Regions from separate parts of the Sporosarcina saromensis genome, predicted to be linked through region 1. Evidence: riboswitches for the same ligand, from Rfam matches in the RefSeq annotation. Region 1 holds a riboswitch; the other holds the start of a gene.
What was found. Region 1 has a riboswitch for thiamine pyrophosphate ahead of ACVHUV_RS08210 (3-oxoacyl-ACP reductase). Riboswitches for the same ligand answer to the same signal wherever they lie in the genome.

Region 1 (5,919 bases):
GAAAAAGATCTTCAAGTTATTGCCGACGAGGTCCCAGTTGCCGTCTTCCGTATACATTTTCACCGCAAAGCCTCGCGGATCCCGGGCAGTTTCAGGTGAATCCTTGGCACCGCCGACTGTCGAGAAACGAACGAGCAACGGCGTCCGCTTCCCAGCACCTTGAAACACTTTCGCCCGTGTGTACTTCTCCACCGGCTCGTCCCCGACTTTGCCATACGTCTCAAAATAGCCATGCGCCCCCGTACCCCGCGCATGAACGACGCGTTCCGGAATCTCCTCACGATCGAAGTGCGAGATCTTCTCGATGAAATGATAGTTCTCTAGCGTCGCTGGTCCGCGGTCTCCAATCGTCCGGATGTTCTGGTTGTCCCTGACCGGATGCCCTTGGCGTGTCGTCAATGTCTCGCGGTGTACGTCCTGCCCCTTTTGCTCATTTTGATTCTTGTCCTTTTCATTCAAAGAAATTACCTCCTACGCTAGTCTATTGGAAGTCCGCCAATTTAAAATCGGCAGTCGTCAATGTAAATAGCCTACCCTCAATTCAATGACAAAAAACACGAACTTTCGAAAGTTGCCAAGGGACCTTCTGCATCAGTTTTTGCTATTCTTCATGTACACTGGATTTCAAGTGGTGAAATGTTTGAAAAATTTTCGATTAAAATAGGCTTTCTGTTCTTTTGCCTACTTTTCTCATGGAATTGTATCTATTTTTCATGATACATCAAAAAATCACCCAAACTCGCATAGATGTACAGCTCTCCATTTTATTGACACACGGCAATAAGCACCGAGATGTCCTGGAGACTTATTATAATGAAAGAAGCCATCCATCATCTCGTATTGATGGAAGCAAAAACGGACACGACGGGCGTGATTATGGGTTAACAAGGGGATGCAATGATTTCCTCAAGGAAACTGACAAAAGAGACTAAAATGTGTTGCATTCCTCCAATTTTGACGGTGCTTGTGACAGAGACAAGCACTTTGAATGGGTATACAAGCAAGCATAACATACAGTACACCTACAATATTCTGAATTTACATTTACGCAATCGTAGTGAATTGACTGAATTCACGCTATCACAAGCACCTGTTTTCAAGCCCTAAATATTCACGTAACGTATGACCTTCATAATCGTTTTTGTAAATACCTCTCTTTTGCAACTCCGGCACAATTAATTCAACAAAGTCTTCTAAACTACCGGGCAATGTCGGCGGCATAAGATTAAATCCATCCGCCACCCCTTCTTTAAACCAAAGCTCCATCTGATCGACAATCTCTTCCGGTGTGCCGATGAGCGTGAAATGTCCCCCACCAGCATTCAGATACCCCAACAGCTCCCTTACTGTCGGGTTTGTATCATGAATAATTTCCAGTATCGTCTCGTACCGGCCGACTGGCCCAGTAAATTCTTCGACAGGCGGCAATGGAGGAACCTTTTCATCCAATGCCCAATCGGAACAGTCTTGCCGGATAAACATGCTCAGCTGTTTTAAAGCTGTTTCAATAGGAAGTTTCACATCTATTGCGGCTTTCTTGGCAAAAGCCTCTTCACGGCTCTCCCCCACATAGGTGACTAAGCCCGGAAACACTTTAATATGTCTGTTGTTCCCGCTTTGTTTCACTTGCTCATTTAATTTGTCCCGAAATCTTTTGGCTTGCTTAAGATTCCATGACACTGAGTAAACGGCATCAGCATGTTTTGCGGCTAATGCAATGCCTTGTTTGGACGCCCCTGCCTGCATCGCCACCGGTTTACCTTGAGGGCTTTTCGGCGTAGTGGACGGTCCACACACTTTAAAATAGGTGCCTTCATGATGGAATGGCGAGATATTTGCAGGATTGATCAACTTTTTCTCTTCACGTTGATGCAAAAATGCTTCACTGTCCCATGAAAGAAATAATTTATTCATTAACACAGCAAATTCATCTGCCTTTTCATACCGTTCATCATGCGAGGGCAGTTGATCCATGTTATGATTTTGCGCCTCAACATCAGTCATTGACGTAACAAGATTCCAACCTACACGACCTTTAGTAATATGGTCTAAACTCAAAAGCTGGCGGGAAGCTGTAAACGGATTGGAAAAAGTGCTTGAAATCGTCGGAACTAACCCGACATGGTCTGTCACTTGGGAGATGGCTGTTAAATTGATGAGCGGATCAAACCAAAATGCCGGCAATTCACTGGAACTCTTTCCTGCAAAAGATTGATTATCCGCAAAGAATACGACGTCAAGCAAGCCCCTTTCCGCCAACTTGGCCAAGTCTTGATAATAGGAAATCTCACCAATGCGTTCAACACTTGAGTCAGGCATGAGCCAAGCAGCTTGGTGGTGCCCGCACCCATACAGCAAAACACCTAAGTTCAATTGTTTCCCTTTTTGTTCAGTCACTCTCCACACCCCCATTTGTCAATTCATTGTTAAGCCGCCATCGACGGTATAATTCTGCCCTGTAATGCCGCTCGCATGGTCTGAAGACAAAAAAGCGACCATATTTGCAACGTCTTGAGGGGTTGTCACTTTTTTCAACGGCGTAGCGTTCGCAATTAATTCAAATACTTCCGGCGTTGTAACAGCACTCGCATTCGTTGTTTTCAATAAGCCCCCTGAAACGACATTCGCTTTTATACCGTATGCCCCTAACTCGGCAGCGATATTGCGTGTAAAACCGATCAATCCGGCTTTCGCTGTCGTGTATTCATGATAAGGAACGACAGGATTCTGAAACAGATTCGTTCCGATATTGATAATACTTCCATTTTGTCGTTCAATAAATTGAGGAATGACACTTTGAATGACGTTAAATGCTGCTTTTAACGTCCCATCCAACTGTCCCTGATAATCTTCCCAAGATAGTTCACTAAACGGCTTCTGCTTGACTGGATCAAATTTGAAATCGATTAATGCATTATTGACGACCACATCAATTTGCCCGAAGTATGCCGTTGCCTTTTCCACCATGCGCTCTACTTCTGCACGATTGGTGACATCCGCTTGAATCGCAATCGCATGATCTTTTCCAATCTCAAAAGCCATCTTGTCGGCTGCCTCTTTGCTTTTATTGTAATTAATGACGACCCGAAATCCTTGGCTTGCCAATGTCCTTGCGATCGTTGCCCCTAATCCTTGACTACTTCCTGTTACCAACACGACCTTTGTCATTTCAACAGCTCCTAAACATGTAATAGTTGAATAGGCAAATGGCAGCAAAAAAAAATACGCAACCTTCCAAAAGGAAAGTTGCGTAAAACAAATATGACACACTAAGAAAAAGACAGAGTCATCCCTCTTCATATGTATGAATGTTCACACTTTCCTACGCTAGCATCAACTAGATCAGGTTCAAAGGGTTTGAGTTTCTACTCATCTCAGTTAAATAACACCCCTAGTGCATCCTATTAAGTTTTTAAGGTTTTGTATAACGATTGCTGCCATTTCTACTATTCTTATTGGTTTTCACCCTAAACCATATCATACTGTATGATTGATTACAACCGGACCATTTATTACCTAACATGTTGTCCTTCCAAACGGTCATTCAATAAAGGAGCTCAAATAAAGACGCTGGGACAAAACTCTAAATAGACCGTTCCTCTGCGCTCCAAAAGGCACGCTTTCCGCGGGGCGCGCTTGAGCCTCCTCGTCCGCTGCGCTGCCTGCGGGGTCTCAACATTCGCGCTACAATCCCGCAGGAGTCGGCCTTTTTCCGCTCCGACTCACTAAAGAATTTGAAAAGAAACACTGGAAAAATATTAAAAACTGCATTAAAAGGCGAATTAGCCATAATGCAGTTTTTTTATGTTATGTCCCAGCCTCTTTCGCTCCAATTATTGATCTGTTTGTTTTTGCTTTTTATTCAAATACTCTGTACGTAACTTTTCAAGATGCTGCTTTTTATCAAACTTAACAGGCTTGTTTTTTTCATGATATTTAGTCACAGCCGATTGACCTTTATAATCCAATTGATATTTTCCCACTTTGTTCACCTACTTTTTTTTTTCACGACTTTAAAAGAGAATCTATTCATCAAATAGAATGCGCATTATTTAAATGTAGTATACCATTTACCTTTATTCGCGTACTGATTGCAGGTGTAGGAACTTTACTAATAAACACTACAACCACGACATTCTTGTATACACAATTGTCATGAATTAACTAAATTTAACCTGACACAGGTACCCGTTTTTAAGAACAAAGTTGGCCGAAAAAAGAAGAGCAGCAGTGGCTGCCCTTCTCCTATACGCGCTCTCTATCGGATTAATTTGATTCACATCTTATTCTCTACTTATAGTATACCATCATCTGATTCTCATTTATAGAGTACTTTTCCCGCCACCACTGCCTTATACTTTAATACTAATACTTTTGACGGTGCCTGTGCCAGAAACAATCACGTTAATTCAAGTAATTTGAATGGTTATACAAGCAATCATAAGAAACGTGATACATACAACATCCAGATTTTATGTATATGCAATTGTAGTGAATTAACTGAATTCAACCTTGCACAGGCACCTGTTTTAGGTCTTGTTCCACAAATACGGATAAAACGTGAAAGAACAGAGTTTGGATTTAATAGGATGTATCCCTGTGGAATGAAAATGTAAGACCTTTCCCGCTAAGGAAAGATGCCCTTATAGAGTGTTCTGTGATTGTTGAGTTTCAAAAAAATACCATTCTGAAGCTTGGTTTTGCGTGCGTAAAAATAGCAACAACATGGCACTTGACTTATTTCACATTAAACGCTGTGCAAGAAACATTCATGTTAATTCAACCAATTTTAATAAGTATACAAAGAAACAACCAACGAAGACATTCCGAAGTTATATATATATACAATTGTAGTGAATTAACTAAATTCAACCATGCACAGGCACCGGTTTTTAAAAAATTATCAAAATACATTTACAAGACAATCATCTCACGCGTATACTGAAAATATGTCAAAACGGTGAACGAGTAAGGAGGAATCATGATGCAAATTAATTTCCTATATTTTATGAAACGACTAGCAACACTCGAACTTGTTCTGGGCTTTATCATCTTTTCGTTAGGTGTATTCGAAAGCGGTTTCACTATATCCAGCATAACAACGATGGTCGGATTCGGCTTTATCTGTGGCGGGATGGTGACTTTCGGCGTCGGTCTGTTCGGCAGCTTGCTGCTCTTCGATCCGAAAACCGAATGAATGGGTCCAAAGACGCCGCATTGATTTTTCGTGTGTGTGTCCTATCCCGCCCTATCGGGATACCATCGTGACTCTCATACTGTAAAATACGCAGCCTCGGCAATTTTGATGGAATGATTTTTTTGAATTTTGACGGTGCCTGTGCCAGAAACAATCACGTTAATTCAAGCAATTTGAATGGTTATACAAGCAATCATAAGAAACGTGATACCTACAACATCCAGATTTTATGTATATGAAATTGTAGTGAATTAACTGAATTCAGCCTTACACAGGCACCTGTTTTAAGTGTGAAAAAAATGACCAATTTCTACGCAAAATGTTAGGATGTTGTGCCGTTTATTATGTCAACTGGTACACTTTCACCGGTCTTCCCCGCGAATAATGTGATTCTTCCCCAACGCATACAGCTAAATCCACTTTGCATAAATCGGAAACGATCCGCTGGGCATTCCGCTCACTCATGTTCAAGTGGATCGCCAGATCCTTCGTTGTGAAATGGGCCCAATCCATTTTCCGAATAAGCGATTCAATTCGTTTAAATGTCTTAACGCTGATTTTTCCTTCTTGTAGTTTCTTCACGAATTCATTATCGTCCGTACGGTAAGAATAGACAAGCTGTTCATCCTTCCCCGCTGCATCAATCATCGTGCCATCTTCTTGAATAATGATAATTTCCTGCTTCCCTTTTTCCTTCGACTCCCGAACGGCACGGTTTGCAT
Region 2 (5,919 bases), 710 kb from region 1:
GCTTTAGTCGCCGCATAGACATCCGTTGCTCCAGCAATTGATGAAATGACCGAAACCCCGTTTGCGCCCGCAGCAAACACAGGTGCAAAATTATCGACAGTAATGCCGCCGATGCCGACAATCGGTAAATCAGGGTAAACAGACCTTGTCGTCTGAATGAACTGCGTGCCAGCTACCGGTTTTGCGTCCGGTTTTGAAGTGGTCGTGTAGACAGGGCCCATTCCGATGTAATCAGCACCCGCTTCAATTGCGGCTAGCACTTCATCCGACGTATGTGCAGACACGCCAAGTATTTTCCCAATGCCAAGCCGTTTGCGAACAATCGCTGCCTGTTCATCTTCTTGCCCAACATGTACCCCGTCTGCATCAAGTGCTAAAGCAAGGTCCACATCATCGTTCACGATGAACGGAACACTATATTCCTTGCACAACTCTTGGCATTGTCGAGCAAATTCCAGCAATGCTTCGCCTCTTTTCGCACCCGGCCCTTTTTCTCGTAACTGAAAGCAAGTAATGCCGCCACGCAAAGCGCACTCGAGCACATGTAGAGGGTCCTGCGTTCCTGTATTCGTCGAACCCATTATGAAATAAAGTGCCAGTTGCTCTTTATTCAATTATGACAACCTCCTTTGCATCCTGCTTCAATCGATTATATGCCCAGTGATTCGTTGGCCCGTGACCTCCGCCTAATTGTAAGCCATCCGATATGGCCGCTTGAATAAATACCTTCGCTTCACGCACTGCTTCCTGCAAACTTTTTCCTTGCGCAATGAATGCAGTAATTGCGGCAGAAAACGTGCAACCCGTACCATGCGTATCTTTTGTAGCAATCCGTTCTGATTTTAACGTGAATGAATAGCCGTCTGCCCCGAAGAAAAAGTCTTCCGCAAACTGCGCATCATTGCTATGTCCGCCTTTTAAAATGACCGCTTTTGCCCCTGAACTAAGAATCCGGTTCGCTGCTTCTTCGTAATCAGCTGTCGACTGAATCGTCATATCCGCAAGCACTTCCGCTTCCGGAATATTCGGCGTGACGAGAGTAGCAAGAGGAAGTAAATGTGCTTTCAAAGCAGTAACGGCTTCATCTTTAAGTAAAGATGCGCCACCTTTTGCGATCATCACTGGATCAATCACGAGGGGTGGGCAGCCATTGTGCCTTAATGAAACTGCTACCGCCTCAATAATGTCTGCTGAAAATAGCATCCCTGTCTTCACGGCTCCTACTGAAAAATCGTCCAACACAGCTTGTATTTGAGCAGTTACACCTGCCGCCTCAATCGGGTAGACACCGTGTACGCCTAACGTATTTTGTGCAGTAACAGCCGTTAACGCGGACGTCCCGAATACACCAAGCTCTTGGAACGTCTTCAAATCTGCCTGTATACCAGCCCCCCCGCCACTATCTGAACCTGCAATTGTCAAAGCTACTGAAGTCATCTCAAATCCTCCTCTGTTATTGCATAAAGTGCGTTCAATAAATTCACAGCAAAGTCTCCTGGTCCAGTAGATAGTGCCGCTGCCTGTTCACCTGCTCTTTTATAAATAGCCAAAGCGTTTTCCGCTGCTTCCAACTTGTGATCGTCTGCCACTGCAACAAATGCAGCAACGACCGCACTTAACAGGCAACCTACGCCTGTGACACGTGTCATAAGTGAATGGCCCCCAGCAATTCGCACGACCCTTTTGCCGTCTGTAACAAGATCCTCAACACCGGTCACTGCAACAAGACAGCTGTATCGCGTCGCCACTTCAAGCGCGAGCTGTTCCAAATCTGCCTCTCCATCTCCTGCATCAACCCCTTTTGCTTGCCAATCAATTCCTGCAATTGCTGCAAGTTCCCCAGCGTTGCAACGAATAAGGGACACAGGAACTTTCTCTAAAATCGATAGGACAGCGGCTTTTCGGAATGAGGTCGCTCCAGCACCGACTGGATCGAGGATGACCGGAATGCCATTAGCCGCCGCACGCTCCCCAGCAAGGCACATCGCCTCGACACTGACCGCTTTAAGCGTACCGATATTCAATACGACAGCTGATGAAACAGCCGCCATATCCGCTGCTTCTTCAACCGCATCCGCCATGACAGGGGAAGCTCCTAGTGCAAGCAAGCCATTCGCTTGGAAATTCGCAACAACAATATTCGTAATGCAATGAATCAACGGTTTTTCATCTCGTAGTTTTTGTAAATACATCGTCAACATGCCTCCATATATGCAAAAAAGCCGCTCCTGACAGGGCGTCAAGAAGCGGCTTGCAAATTCAATGGATAGAAGTTGCGCACCCACTTCCCTCCGCTGGTATCAACCAGATCAGGTTCAAAGGGTCCGCGTATTCATACACGTCTCAGCCTAGCGCATTGCATGTTTCATTTGCTATCAGCTCTGTCCGATTTTTAATGTTTCACCATGATATACGCATAGTGAACATGAAATCGGTACGAGTGTTTTGCAAATTTACACACGTGCATAAGGCACCCCTAGTGGCAATTTTACGATTTGTTTTCAAAATTACTATAACATAGTTTCGCAGATTCGCAAGAAGGGCAAGGAAATAGTAATGGGTACATTCAAGCATGTTGATGCATATAAGCATACGCCATGTACGCGGATAGTGACTGGGACGCACAATCGTTAATGGATAGATCGTTCACTTTCGCATAAGCTGTTCAATTGATTGGTACGTTATGTTTAGCGATGTTGAAAGTTCCCCAAAATAGAGGTAAAGGGAGGCGCAAACATGTTATTTGAAATACAGTCTGTAAAGCATGAACATGATTTGATTTCATTCACATGGAATGATGTCGGAGGTTTTTACAACGTGTATAAAGATGGTGAACATGTCTATGAAGGAACCGTGCCGGAATTTCAAGACGGGGATTTCAAACATGGTAAATTCTATCATTACATGGTAGAACGTGTTGAGGATAATCAAGTCGTCGATGTCATTGCATTGCAAACGTCTGCTTTTGCTGAAGAAAAGAACGTCGAGAATCCCTTGCAATCTCTTGTCATGACGACAATCGTAGCGAAAACGCAAATCGCCTTGTCATGGGAAGGTATGAAGGACATAGAAGAATACGGCATTTATCGGAATGGAAAATTTGTAAAGATGGTCAACACAAATTGGTACATCGACCGGGATATTGACATGGACGAATCATACGACTATATGATTCGAGCAAGACGTCCGCTTGAAAAATCAGAGGAGCGTTTGACATCCGTTAAATCGGTTTTGTCTAATGTGTTTGGTTCGCTGCATCCCAATTCATCACGTAAGGAAGCTGCTATTGAAACATTTTCGACCGTCAAGTGGATCGGCAAGCCGCGAGAGCTTTTACAGCCAGTGAATGAAAGGGAAAAGACGTTGCATCCTATAGATCGATGGAAATTACGTTATACAACGTTTCTTGCAGAGGAATGGGTACGGAATCCAAATTTGTTGTCACCCAATCATTATTTCAAAGGAGACGCCCGTGACTTTGATCCGAATGGCGATGGTTTTCGTACGCGTGTCGATATTGAGCTCGCGTACGATGAAAAAGGTGAACCGCTGACGTTTACAAAAGAGGTAGGTCCGTCAATTGCATATGACCATTTAAAAAACTTCCGGGAAAAAGCACGAGCTTCTTCAGACGGGATTACGCTGCAACGCAAAGATCACAAAAAAGGAGAATCCGGATTTCTTCTCGAACATGCAGTAGGCAATCCATTGACAACAGCGCCACTCATTGACTATGAAGTGTCTGCAGTGTTTAAACGGCATGGAACGTTCGATATGTGCGGCTATTTTGACCCAGCACCCCATCATGAAATTTACTTGATGAAGGGGAGAGGGGAAGCTTGGAAGCCAGTGTTACAAGTTGAAAGTAGAGGACTTGCCTTCATGTCGGATGCAATTGCCTATCACTATTGGCGTTGTTCAAACTTTGAGTAATCATTCTGCTGAAATCAATCAACATTTTTGACAACTTAGAATATCTTTGGTACATTTATCTTTAATTCAAGATATCTTAATTCGAGATAATGGTAAGCGGTACTAACAAGAAACGAATGCTACTAGGCTGAATTTTGCAGTGGATAGCTCACTATGAGCAGTTCCTCGACCAATTGGAAGCGTAGATCATACCGTTTCATGTACGAGAAGTAAATCGAAAGGGGGGAGCATGATGAAGCACGTCTTTGAACAAGGAACATCTAAACGGACATTGTTGCTATTGCACGGAACAGGTGGTAACGAACAAGATCTGTTACCGTTAGCAACATTGATAGACCCGGATGCTTCGGTTTTAAGTGTCCGAGGTAATGTATTGGAAAATGGTATGCCGCGTTTTTTCAGAAGACTGGCAGAAGGCGTTTTTGACGAAGAAGATTTAGTGTTCAGAACGAATGAATTACATGCGTTTTTGGATGAAGCAGCTGAGAAATACGGGTTTGATCGATCAGAAGTCGTAGCTGTCGGCTATTCAAATGGTGCGAATATTGCAGGGAGCTTACTATTCCACTATGCTGATTCATTAAAAGGAGCAATCTTGCATCATCCGATGGTACCAAGGCGAGGGATTGAATTACCGGATCTCAGCAAAGTTCCGGTGTTCATTGCCGCAGGGAAAAATGATCCGATTTGTCCGGCGAAAGAAACGTTGGATTTGTTGTCGCTTCTAACAAATGCAGGTGCACGTACAGAAGTCCATTGGGAAATGAACGGCCATGCGTTAACGCAATCAGAAGTGCAGGAAGCAGCAAGTTGGTATAAAGAATTTCTACAATAAGAAAAGGGGTTTTACTCATGACGAACACAGCGATTGTTTACTACAGTTCAGGTGGTACGAATTATCAGTTGGCACAATGGGCAGCAGAAGCAGCGAAGGAAATGGGTTCCGAAGTACGCGTGTTAAAAGCTGCAGAAACAGCTCCTCAAGCCGCAATCGATTCAAATCCGGCATGGAAAGCACATGTGGAAGCGACGAAAGATGTGCCTGAGGTGAAGCCGGAAGACCTCGAATGGGCAGATGCGATCATCTTCAGTGTACCGACGCGTTTCGGCAATATGCCCGGCCAAATGAAGAATTTCTTGGATACGACAGGTGGCCTATGGGCGAAAGGTAAGCTTGCCAATAAAGCGGTCAGTGCAATGTCTTCCGCGCAAAATCCACATGGTGGCCAAGAAGCAACAATCCTCTCGTTGTATACGACGATGTATCACTGGGGTGCAATTGTTGCGGCTCCGGGTTATACGGATCCAGTCACATTCGGTGCGGGTGGAAACCCATATGGCACGAGCGTAACAGTCGGTCAAGATGGCAAAATGATCGAAGACGTGGAAGCAGCAGTAAAGCATCAGGCAAAACGTACGGTGAAAGTAGCCGAAGCGTTGAAGCATTTAGAAATGTAATAGAAGAAAAGCCACTCCTTTATGGATGGCTCTGAGTGTAGACAAAGTCGATTTTACTTTGTCTACACTTTTTTTGATGTGATTTTTGAGAAATTGGCACACGTCTTAGCTTGGCTTGAAAACGCTTGCGAGGTGGAAGGCGATCTGAATTCGGAATGTCTTGTCACGACTACTACATGACCCGCATCGTGTAGGTCGGCTCGACAGCAAGTCAAGCCTCAAATAGAACTAAAGTTCATGAGAGGGCGGGCAAGTCGAGCAACAACGCATAAAAGCGCTTATCAACAGGCTGTACCAATCCATTGGAGGTTGGCATTTTACGTTTTAAATTGCCTTTTGAACGGAAAGTAGCGACTCATCAAAATGAGTCCAATTAGTAATGAGAAAAACGGGAAGATGAATGGGAATACAATGGATGGCATCCAGTTCCAAGCATCTGTATAGTAACCTACAGCAATTGGGGAAGTACCGCTATTCGTTAGCAATAGTGTCTGCAAGGCGTTTCGATCGGTAAAGGTAAACGAGTCG

Region 2: it holds a riboswitch for thiamine pyrophosphate, as region 1 does, so the genes downstream of both, thiM (hydroxyethylthiazole kinase) here and ACVHUV_RS08210 (3-oxoacyl-ACP reductase) in region 1, are expected to answer to the same signal.

Annotation. Positions count from the first base shown of each region.
Region 1 covers NZ_CM142738.1:1,649,030-1,654,948, reverse strand. Annotated here, with positions in the region: gene ACVHUV_RS08220 (catalase) at 1-459, opposite strand, end outside; gene ACVHUV_RS08215 (LLM class flavin-dependent oxidoreductase) at 1,081-2,397, opposite strand; gene ACVHUV_RS08210 (3-oxoacyl-ACP reductase) at 2,416-3,168, opposite strand; TPP riboswitch at 3,303-3,403, opposite strand; gene ACVHUV_RS08205 (hypothetical protein) at 3,834-3,983, opposite strand; gene ACVHUV_RS08200 (hypothetical protein) at 4,985-5,197, shown strand; gene ACVHUV_RS08195 (hypothetical protein) at 5,540-5,919, opposite strand, start outside.
Region 2 covers NZ_CM142738.1:936,691-942,609, forward strand. Annotated here, with positions in the region: gene thiE (thiamine phosphate synthase) at 1-581, opposite strand, end outside; gene thiD (bifunctional hydroxymethylpyrimidine kinase/phosphomethylpyrimidine kinase) at 607-1,437, opposite strand; gene thiM (hydroxyethylthiazole kinase) at 1,434-2,192, opposite strand; TPP riboswitch at 2,270-2,488, opposite strand; gene ACVHUV_RS04570 (DUF3238 domain-containing protein) at 2,737-3,933, shown strand; gene ACVHUV_RS04575 (alpha/beta hydrolase) at 4,166-4,768, shown strand; gene wrbA (NAD(P)H:quinone oxidoreductase) at 4,786-5,391, shown strand; gene ACVHUV_RS04585 (hypothetical protein) at 5,709-5,919, opposite strand, start outside.